Regions from separate parts of the Allobosea beijingensis genome, predicted to be linked through region 1. Evidence: riboswitches for the same ligand, from Rfam matches in the RefSeq annotation. Region 1 holds a riboswitch; each other region holds the start of a gene.
What was found. A riboswitch is a leader RNA that binds a small molecule or an ion and turns the genes downstream of it on or off. The one in region 1 is predicted to bind cobalamin.
Positions count from the first base shown of each region.

Region 1 (3,265 bases):
CCGAGAGGCTGAGCTTGTCCGTCGGCGTCCAGGTCGCGGTCATGCTCGCCTTGTGGCGCGGCCGGCGCAGCAGCTCCTGCCGGGCGATCTCGTCCCTGGCGAGAGTGAAGGTGTAATCGGCGCGGACGCGGAACTGCGGCGAGATTTCGAGCGCGGCGAAAGCCTCGACGCCCTTCGTCCTGGCCTTGCCGATATTGGCGTAGGAATCACGCCTGATGTTGGTGACGATCAGGTTCTCGATATCGTTCTGGAACCAGGTCGCGCCGAACTGAACACGCTTGTCGAGGAGCGGCTGCTCGAAACCGATATCCCAGCCGCGGCTTTCCTCCGGCTTCAGGTTCGGGTTTCCGAAGAAATTGTAGCCGGGGCGGTAGTCGATGAAGAGTTCGCTCAGCGTCGGCGCCTTGAAGCCGGTGCCGTAGCTCGCCTTCAGCTTGGTCTCGATGCCGGGAATGATGACGGCCGGCGCGACACGATAGGTCGTGTGGCCGCCATAGCTGTCGTCATGGTCGCGGCGGATATTGGCCGCCATGAAATAGCGGTCCTCGATATTGCCCTGATATTCGAGATAGGCGGCCTTGTTGCCGTTCGAGGCGATAAGGCTCGTCGTGTCCAGACGCTCGCGCTCATATTGCAGGCCCATGATCAGGTTGTGACCCTTGCTGATCTCGAGATTGCCGCGCCAGTCGAACTTGGTGCGCTCGCCGAGGCTCTGATTGGGCAGGCCGAGCAGCCCGGTCATCGCGGAAGCCGTCCGCGTCCCCCGGTCCTGCCGCGAGTAGGAGACGCCGAAGGTGTTGACGAAGCGTCCGCCAAACGGGTCCCAGACCACCTCGCCGCGGGTGAAGGCCTGCGCGTAGTTCTGCTGGGAGCGATAGGGCGAGGGCTTGCTCGGGAAGCCGGTATCGCCGGTATAACGGAGCTGGCCGTCCTGATAGCGGCCGACCCAGTTCAGCGTCAGCGTGTCGGTGAGCGCGAAGCCGAGGCGCCCCGAATAGCTGTAATTGTCGAAGATGTTCGGATTGATCCGGCGGCCGGACGGCACGAGGTTCGGCGGCGTCACCTCGGTTCCGTCGGCCCGGAAATGGCTGGCGTTGAAGGCGTAGTTGAAGCGCGCATCGCCCCCGCTGAAGCCGAGGGACTGGTTGAAGGTGCCGTGCGAGCCGCCTTCCACGCGCGCCGTCATCTTCGGCGGGCCTTCTCCGCGCTTGGTAGTCACCGAGATGACGCCTCCCAGCGCGTTGGCGCCGTAAAGGCCGCTCTGCGGGCCGCGCAGCACCTCGATGCGCTCGATATCCTCCGTCAGCATCGAGCCGAAATCGAAGGCGCGGTTCGGCGCGGAGGGGTCGTTCGCCTCGATGCCGTCGATCAGCACCTTGACGTGGTTGGAGTTGGTGCCGCGCATGAAGACCGAGGTGAGGCCGCCCGGCCCGCCGGTCTGCACGATGTTGAGGCCGGGCACGGCGGCCAGCGCCTGCGGCAGGGTGCGGCGCTGCTGCTGCTCGATCTCCTTCGCGGTGATCACCGTGACGGAACTGGCGATCTCGCGCGCCGGGGTCGGCGTGCCCGTGGCGCTGACGACGATCTCGTCGAGCGCCACGGTGGCGGGCTCGTTCTGGGCGGCGGCCGGAGCAGCGGCAGCCAGGATGGCAAGGCAGGAAGCGGACAGCAGCAGGCGGCCGCGTCCGGCGGCCGGGAGGGAGACGTTCACGATGGAGACCTCGGGCGTTGACGTCAGTGGCACGTCACCGCGAACGCGATCTCCCATCAGCCGTACGAAAGACGGCGAACGGTCGAATCAGCGATCGGCGCACCCCGGCCGAACGTGTCCGCGTGTGACCACGGCTGACGGCAGGTCTCCTGGCTCGCGGGTCGGTGCCTTTCACCGCCTTCCCAGGTCCGAGGCCCCAGTGGCGTGTGGCGAAAGGCTCGCCGCTTACAGTTGCGGGGGCAGCCGCGGCATGGGGTGGCTCGCCACCCGCACCGCGTTCCCTTTTGATCCCGTGAGGGAACCGTCGGGTCGACGAGTAGGGCGAAAAAGTGGCGGCGTCAAACGGCCGCCGTCCCGACATCGGGGCCATGAACAGGCTCGGCAATTGCGGCTACTGCGCTATACTCCGCAGAACAGAAGCAGATAGGCACCCGCTCGATGCTGGCCGAGACTTTGCCCCCCGCGAGCGTGGGCGTCACCGTCAAACTCTACGACGACCTCTCCTCGGCCATCGTCTCCGGGGAGATCGCGCCCGGCGCCAAGCTGAGCGAGCCGGCGATCGCGCGCCGCTTCGGCGTCAGCCGCGCGCCGGTACGCGAGGCGATCCGGCGCCTGCAGGAGCGCGGGCTCGTCACCTATGTAGCCAATCAGGGGGCGCGCGTCGCCGAGCCGAGCGCGGCCGAGTTCCTTGCGCTGCTCGACGTGCGCGAGGCGACCGAAGGCATGGCCGCCCGTCTCGCGGCCGAAAGCATGAGCGATGACGAGATCGCGGCACTGGAGGCGCTGGTCACGGGGCATCGCGACGAGATCGAGCGCAATCCGATGGGGGCCTATCTCCAGGACGAGCCCGAAGCGGACTTCCACCGCCGCATTGCCAAGGGCAGCGGCAACCCGATCCTGGCAGAGCTGCTCTGCGAGCAGTTCTATCCGCGTCTGCGCCTGTGCCGGCGGCTGCATTCCACGGTGCCGGGGCGTGGCCGCGAGGCCTGGCGCGAGCATATGCGGATCACCGAGGCGATCAGCCATCGCGACGGCGAGCTCGCGGAAATCCTGATGCGGCGCCATATCCGCGCCGCCCGCATGGCACTTCAGGCCGCGCTGGCCGCGAGCGAAAGCGCCAAGCCGGGCAAGCGCCGGAGCGGTGGGAAGCGCTGACGCGGTTCAGCCGGTGGCGGCGGCCGATTGCCCTTCCGCCTCGGCGCGGCGGCGGCGATAGGCGAGCAAAGGGGGCACGACCAGCACCAGCGCGGCGATCCCGAGCAGCGTCGCCGCGATCGGCGTGCCGACCAGCACGCTCCAGTCGTTCTGACTGACGGCGAGCGCGCGCCGGAGCTGGATTTCCGCCTGCGGGCCGAGGATCAGGCCGATCAGGGCCGGCGCTATCGGGAAGTCATGGACCCGCGCGACATAGCCGACGAGGCCCAGCCCGCACATCAACGCAAGGTCCATCCAGGAGGTCGACAGGCCCCAGACGCCGACCATCGCGAAGACGACGATGCCGCCATAGATGTAATGGCGCGGGATCAGCAGCAGCCGGACCCAGATGCCGACCAG
Region 1 is NZ_CP132359.1:4,005,979-4,009,243, forward strand. It holds gene Q9235_RS19140 (TonB-dependent receptor plug domain-containing protein) at 1-1,711, opposite strand, end outside; cobalamin riboswitch at 1,834-2,032, opposite strand; gene Q9235_RS19145 (GntR family transcriptional regulator) at 2,150-2,866, shown strand; gene Q9235_RS19150 (tripartite tricarboxylate transporter permease) at 2,873-3,265, opposite strand, start outside.

Region 2 (3,265 bases), 2.7 Mb from region 1:
GCGAGGCCGCCGCATCGACGCCGAAGGCGAAGGCGTCGAGCGCCTTGGCGTGCAGCATGCAGATACCGAAGCCGATGAAGGCGACCGGCGCCGCCATCCAGATGTCGGGCCAGCGCACGCCGCCGAAATTGCCGAGCAGCCAGAACATCACGCCGCGCGCCTGCTCGGCGCTGGCCATGGTCGTGACGATCGTCGCGGTCGCGGCATTGAAGAGCTGCGAGGTGGCGACACCGGCAAGGATGACGCGATCGCTCGCCCCACCCGCCCCCGTCGCCAGCAAGGCGACGACGACGAGCGCGGCGCAGGAGCCGATGAAGGCGCCGGCAGAGACCGAAAGCACCGCGCCGCCGATGCTGATGCCGAGGATCAGCACCGCGACAGCGCCGGTCGAGGCGCCGGCCGAGATGCCGAGGATATAGGGTTCGGCCAGTGGATTGCGCAGCAGAGCCTGGAGGATAGCACCCGATAACGCGAGCGCGCCGCCGCACAAGCCTGCCATCAGCGCGCGGCTCAGGCGGTAATCGAAGATCACGCCCTGCTGGATTGCGCTGACGGGAAAGTCGAGATCGAACAGCCCGTTGCCGAGGGCCTTCAAGGCCGTGTCCAGCGGGATGCGCATTTCGCCAATCGTCACCGCCAGCGCGACCGAGAAGGTCAGCGCCAGCAGCGAGGCCAGCGCGATGCCGATCCGCACCGGCCAGTTCGGCTCATGGGCGGCGTGGCTCAACGCGAGATCCCGAAGCCGGCGATCGCCGTGGCGAGGGTCTCGATGCCGTCGATCGTGTCGAGCCCGGCGCGCGTCGCGCCGACATCCATGATGACGATGCGGCCATTCTTCACGGCGTCGAGCTTGCTGGCGACCGGGTCGGTCTTCAGGAAATCCAGCTTCTTCTCGATATCGTCTGCCGGGAAGCGGCGGCGATCCATCTTCACGGTGACGATCACGGCCGGATTGGCAGCGGCGATGCTCTCCCAGCCGACCAGCGGCCATTCCTCATTGGTCGAAATGATGTTGCGGGCGCCGAGCTTGGACAGGATATAGGCGGGAACGCCGTTCTTGCCGGCCATGAAGCCGTCGCCCTTGATGTCCTTGCTGGAGAACCAGACGACGACCGGCACGTCCTGCGCCTTCAGCCTGGCGACCTGCTCGACGGCCTTGTCCTCGCGCGCCTTGAGCTCGGCGACGAGCTTCTCGGCCCGGTCGGCGACGTCGAAGATCTCGCCGAATTCGCGGATGTTGCGATAGACCAGTTCCATCGTGAACATCTGGGTGCGAACGCCGTCGCCTGCGCCGGAATTGTCCTTGCCGATGCAGTCGGTCGGCGAGACATAAGTCGGCACCTTCACCTTGGCGAACTGGTCGCGCTTGCCGACGATGCCGTTCGGCCCGACATGCCATTCGAACATCGCGGTGACGAGATCGGGCTCCTGCGCCAGCACGGCCTCGAAACTCGGGTCGTTATCGGCGAGGCGCTTCACCTTGGCGTTGACGGCCTCATAGGGCTTGGCCACCGGCGAGAACCAGACCGCCGTACCGACGACGCGGTCACCGAGGCCGAGCGCATAAAGGATCTCCGTCTGGGTCTGGCCGATCGCGACGACGCGCTTGGGCGCGGCGTCGAAAGTGATCGTCTCGCGGCAATTCTCAAGGGTCAGCGGATACTTGGTCGGCGCGGCATTGGCCGTACCGGCGGCGAGAGCGCCGAACAGCGCGACGGCGGACAGGCGAAGCAGGGTGTTGAACGGGCGCGCAGCCGGCATCGAGGCCATCCGAAATGTAACAATGTTGCATTTCTGATAGAGTGCGCGGCAGGCAGCCGTCAAGCCGCCCCGGGCGGCCTGTGCATTGATCTTCGTGAACATGAGTTTCATCGCTCCCCGAGATGACGGCCGGGGCAGCTTTGGGCATGTGGGGCGGGAGGCTGGCCGCAAGGGTCGCCATCGACACACAGGCTTCGGAACACCCCGTCCGAAAGACGTCTTCGACGACCGGGGCAGGTCTCCTGGCTCGCGGGTCGATGCCTGTTCCGCCCGGCCTTCCCGGCGCCTCGGGCGCCAGTGGACGATGGACGGAGAGCTCGCCGCTTACAGTTGCGGGGGCAGCCTCGGCATTGGCGCTAGGCGCGCCTCACCGAATTCCCTCTTAGCTCCGGGAGCAACCCGGAGAACCTCGATCGGCGCACACCCTATAAGGGCGTGGCGCTGCGTCAAGCCGGCATCGTGTCAGAGCCTTGGCGTGCTGTAGAGCCGCTTGCCGCCGACGGAGATCTCGACCTCCTGCAGATAGCCGCGCAGCGCCGTCGTCGCGACCTCGATGCCGAGGCCGGGCGCGTCGGGCGCGGCGACCTGCCCGTTCGCGTCGCGTTCCAGATGATTGGCTGAGATCGCCGTGGCCAGCGGCTTCGGCATGGCCGGATATTCGCAGATCTCGTGATCGGCGAGGCCGGCATAGGGCTGGAGCGAGGCCGAGAGAGCGAGATGCGAGGTGAAGGTGTGGTTGACGAAGGTCACGCCCTTGGCGACCGCGTAATCCGCCACCGCCTTGGACGGGCCAATACCGCCGATGCGGCCGCAATCGATCTGGACGTAGCCGATGCCGCCATAGTCGATGAGCTGCCGCGCCATCGACTCGTTATGGGCGCCCTCCCCGCCGGCCAGCCGGACCTTGGGGCTGCGTTTGGCTAGCGCGCCATAAGGTTCGAGCGCGCTGGCATGGAAGGGCTCCTCGAACCAGAGCACGTTCGCCTTCTCCATGGCGGGCAGACGGGCGGCGGCGCGCTCGACGTCCTCGATGAAGATCTGGCCGGTATCGACGAGCAGGATGCCATCCTGCCCCAAACCCTCGCGAGCGGCGACGAAATGCTCGGCATCAGCCTCGACGCTGCCGCGACCGATCGGCCCCCAGCCGAACTTGGCGGCGCGGAAGCTGCCCTTGCGGGCATCGCGGGCGCGTTCGAGAGTTTCCTGCGCCGTGTCGCCGAAAAGGACCGAGGCATAGGGCGTCTTGGGATGGCTTTTCGCGTATCCGAGCAGGCGCCAGACCGGTTCTGACCGCATCTTGCCGAGGATGTCCCACAAGGCCATCTCGACGCCCGAGAAGGTATGCGGCGCCTGCAGCAGGTCCATCGAGTTATAGGCGACAGCCGCGGCGATGCGGGCGATATCCTCCGGGCTTTCAAGCGCCTGGCCGAGCACGGAGTCGGCGACCGGCCGGCAGACGCCATGCGACATCGGGCAAATGAAGGCGGCGATGGAAGGCAATGGC
Region 2 is NZ_CP132359.1:1,151,185-1,154,449, forward strand. It holds gene Q9235_RS05630 (FecCD family ABC transporter permease) at 1-727, opposite strand, end outside; gene Q9235_RS05635 (ABC transporter substrate-binding protein) at 724-1,761, opposite strand; cobalamin riboswitch at 1,977-2,188, opposite strand; gene Q9235_RS05640 (mandelate racemase/muconate lactonizing enzyme family protein) at 2,224-3,265, opposite strand, start outside.
Region 2: it holds a riboswitch for cobalamin, as region 1 does, so the genes downstream of both, Q9235_RS05635 (ABC transporter substrate-binding protein) here and Q9235_RS19140 (TonB-dependent receptor plug domain-containing protein) in region 1, are expected to answer to the same signal.

Region 3 (3,265 bases), 120 kb from region 1:
TCTCAGGTCGCCGACAGCATGTTCCCGCGAGCCCTGTTGTCAGGATGGGAGCCAGTCCGGCACTCAGGAAGGCGGCGCCTCACCCGTTCCGGCCGCTCTGCGGCCAGCCCAGCGCTCGACCGAATGGTCGATGGCGAGCAGGACGAGGGCAAGAAGCGTGGCCGACGCCACGATCGCATAGTCACCGAGCCCAGCGGCGCAACCGAGCGCAGCGGTGACCCATATCGCCGCGGCCGTGGTCAGGCCTGTCGGCGTCGAATGGCCCCGGCGCAGCACGATGACGCCGGCGCCGAGAAAGCCGATTCCGGTCAGAAGCCCCTGGACGACGCGGCTCGCGGCGTCGGCCTCGCTCGGCTCGCTAAAGATCGTCGCGGCAGCGGCCGTGCCCAACCCGACCAGCCCGAAGGTGCGGATCCCGGCCGCGCGCTGCTTGTTGGTCCGCTCCCAGCCCACGACGATGCCGGCGGCCATGCCGGCCAGCAACCTGGCAAGCAGATCCAATTGTCCCCACAGAAAATCACTCATGGCCCACCCCCGAAAACGATGATCGAGGGCATGAACGCATGAGAGCCGCCTGCGTTCGTTCTCTGGCAAACAAGCAGCAGCCGGCGATGCGGCCTGCTAGAACTCGATCCCCTGCTGTGCCTTCACGCCGGCAGCAAAGTGGTGCTTCACCAGCGTCATCTCGGTAACGAGGTCGGCGGCCCCGATCAATTCCGGCTTGGCGTTGCGGCCGGTCACGACGACGTGCAGATCAGGGCGACGGGCAGCCAGCGTCGAGACCACGTCGGCGAGCGGCAAATAATCGTAGCGCAGGGCGATGTTGAGTTCGTCCAGCACCAGCAGGCGAATCTCCGGATCGGCCATCAACTCCCTGGCCTTGGCGAAGGCGCGCTCGGCGGCGGCGATGTCGCGGGCCTTGTCCTGCGTCTCCCAGGTGAAGCCCTCGCCCATGCTGTGCCAGCTCACCTGATCGCCGAAGGCTTCCAATGCCTTGCGCTCCCCGGTCGACCAGGCGCCCTTGATGAACTGCACCACGCCGATGCGCCAGCCATGGCCGAGCGCGCGCAGAATCAAGCCGAAGGCCGCCGTCGACTTGCCCTTGCCGGGGCCCGTGTTGACGATGAGCAACCCCTTTTCGAGCGTCTTGGAGGCGACTTCGGCGTCCTGAACCGCCTTGCGCTTCTCCATCTTCGCCTTGTGGCGGGCGGCGTCTTCGGTATCCGTCATCATTTCACTCGCATCGGCAGTCCAGCGACCATGAAGACCACGCTGGCCGCCCGCGCCGCAAGCGCCTGATGGAGACGCCCGGCCTCGTCGCGGAAGCGGCGAGCCAGCGCATTCTCCGGCACGATGCCGAGCCCGACCTCGTTGCCGACCAGCACCAGCGGCGCCGAGACGCGCTCGCAGGCGGCGATCAGGGCTTCGCGGGCTGCGGCCGTATCGTGTTCCGCGAGGATGAGATTGGTCAGCCAGAGCGTCAGGCAATCGACGAGGACCGCGCGCCCCTCCGGTTGGGCGGCGATGACTTCGGGCAGGTCGAGTGGCGCATCGACCGTCTGCCAGCCGGCCGGACGGCGCGCGCGGTGCTCGGCGATGCGCTCGCGCATCTCGTCGTCATAGGCCTGTGCCGTCGCGATATAGCTCCAGGGCGCCGGCTGGGCCTCGACCAGCGCCTCGGCATGGCGGCTCTTGCCGGAGCGGGCACCGCCGAGGACGAGGGTGAGATGGGGAATTTCGTTCGGCATCGCGGAAGCAGGGTTCAAAGGACCATCCTGCATTGCACAGCGGCACGGCGAAGGCTAATGATCGTCGCTGACGGTGCCTCCGCGAGGAGGTGAAAAGGGAACGCGGTGCGAGACCGCGGCTGCCCCCGCAACTGTAAGCGGATGTCCTTCGCCATCGGCCACTGGAGCGCTCGCTCCGGGAAGGCGGCAAGGGACGCGAAGTCCGCGAGCCAGGAGACCTGCCGTCGACCCGCAGAGATCCAACCGGCTGCCGGCGGGGCGGCCACGGAGAACGCTTATGAACACCGTTTCGGTTTCCACCCCCACACTCAGCGTTTCGGACCGCGTCAAGGCGGTTGCCGCTGCGCTCGTGATCGGCGTCGCGCTGATCTACACGACCGGCTTCGCGGCCTCGACGAACCTCCACAACGCCGCGCACGACAGCCGTCACGGCCTCGCCTTTCCCTGCCACTGAGGGAAAGCCATCATGGTCACGCGTGTTCTCACGGTCAGCATCCTGGCCGGGCTTCTGGCTGGCTTGATCGTCGCCGCCCTGCAGCATGTCACCACCACCCCGCTGATCCTCAAGGCCGAGACCTATGAGACGGCGCTCGCGCTGAAGGCGCCGACTCTCGCCGCCTTCGACGGCGAGGCGAAACTCATCCTCGCGCATGGCCCGGCCGGCGACGCGCCCGGCCAAGACCATGCCGAATGGAAGCCGCAGGACGGCCTCCAGCGCACGCTCTTCACCGGCGCGGTGACGATCGCGACCGCGATCGGCTTCGCGGCTTTGCTGCTCGCCGGCATGATCGCGGCCGGCGACCGGATCGAGCAGCGCACCGCCCTCGTCTGGGGCGCCTGCGGCTTCCTGGCGTTGGGGCTCGCGCCGGCGATGGGGCTGGCTCCGGAACTACCAGGCGCGGCCTCGGCTGCGCTGGGACAGCGCCAGTTCTGGTGGCTCTGGACCGCCATCGCGACCGCGGCCGGGCTCTTCCTGTTCCTGCGCTTCGATCAGCCCTGGCTGAAGCTCGTCGCCATCGTCGTGATCCTGCTGCCGCATGTCGTCGGCGCTCCGCTACCGGCCCCACCGGAGAGCAAGGTTCCGGCGGAGGTCGCCGCCCATTTCGCCTCGCTCTCGCTCGGCATCCAGGCCGCGCTCTGGCTCGTCACCGCCTTCATGGTCGGCGTGCTCTGGCCCTGGGCGAGCCGCCGGGCCTCTGAAGCCTGAGGCAAGCCAATGTCCGAGGGCGACCTCACCATCCATGTCTGCACGGCCTGCCGCCGTGCCCGCGCCGATCTCCCGGAGGGTTACGACCAGCCGGGGCTGGCGCTGGCCGAACGTCTCGCCGAACAGCTCAAAGCCAAGGGCAGCACGATCCCCGTGCTGCCCGTCGAGTGCCTCTGCGTCTGCAAGCGGCCCTGCACCATCGCGCTCACGGCCGATGGCAAATGGACCTATCTGATCGGCGACCTCGACACCGACACCCATCTCGACGAGATCGTCGGCGCCGCGGAGGCCTATGCCGCCAGCGCCAACG
Region 3 is NZ_CP132359.1:3,889,169-3,892,433, forward strand. It holds gene Q9235_RS18560 (MgtC/SapB family protein) at 64-525, opposite strand; gene cobO (cob(I)yrinic acid a,c-diamide adenosyltransferase) at 622-1,230, opposite strand; gene cobU (bifunctional adenosylcobinamide kinase/adenosylcobinamide-phosphate guanylyltransferase) at 1,230-1,748, opposite strand; cobalamin riboswitch at 1,804-1,988, shown strand; gene Q9235_RS18575 (CbtB domain-containing protein) at 2,026-2,202, shown strand; gene Q9235_RS18580 (CbtA family protein) at 2,215-2,955, shown strand; gene Q9235_RS18585 (DUF1636 family protein) at 2,965-3,265, shown strand, end outside.
Region 3: it holds a riboswitch for cobalamin, as region 1 does, so the genes downstream of both, Q9235_RS18575 (CbtB domain-containing protein) here and Q9235_RS19140 (TonB-dependent receptor plug domain-containing protein) in region 1, are expected to answer to the same signal.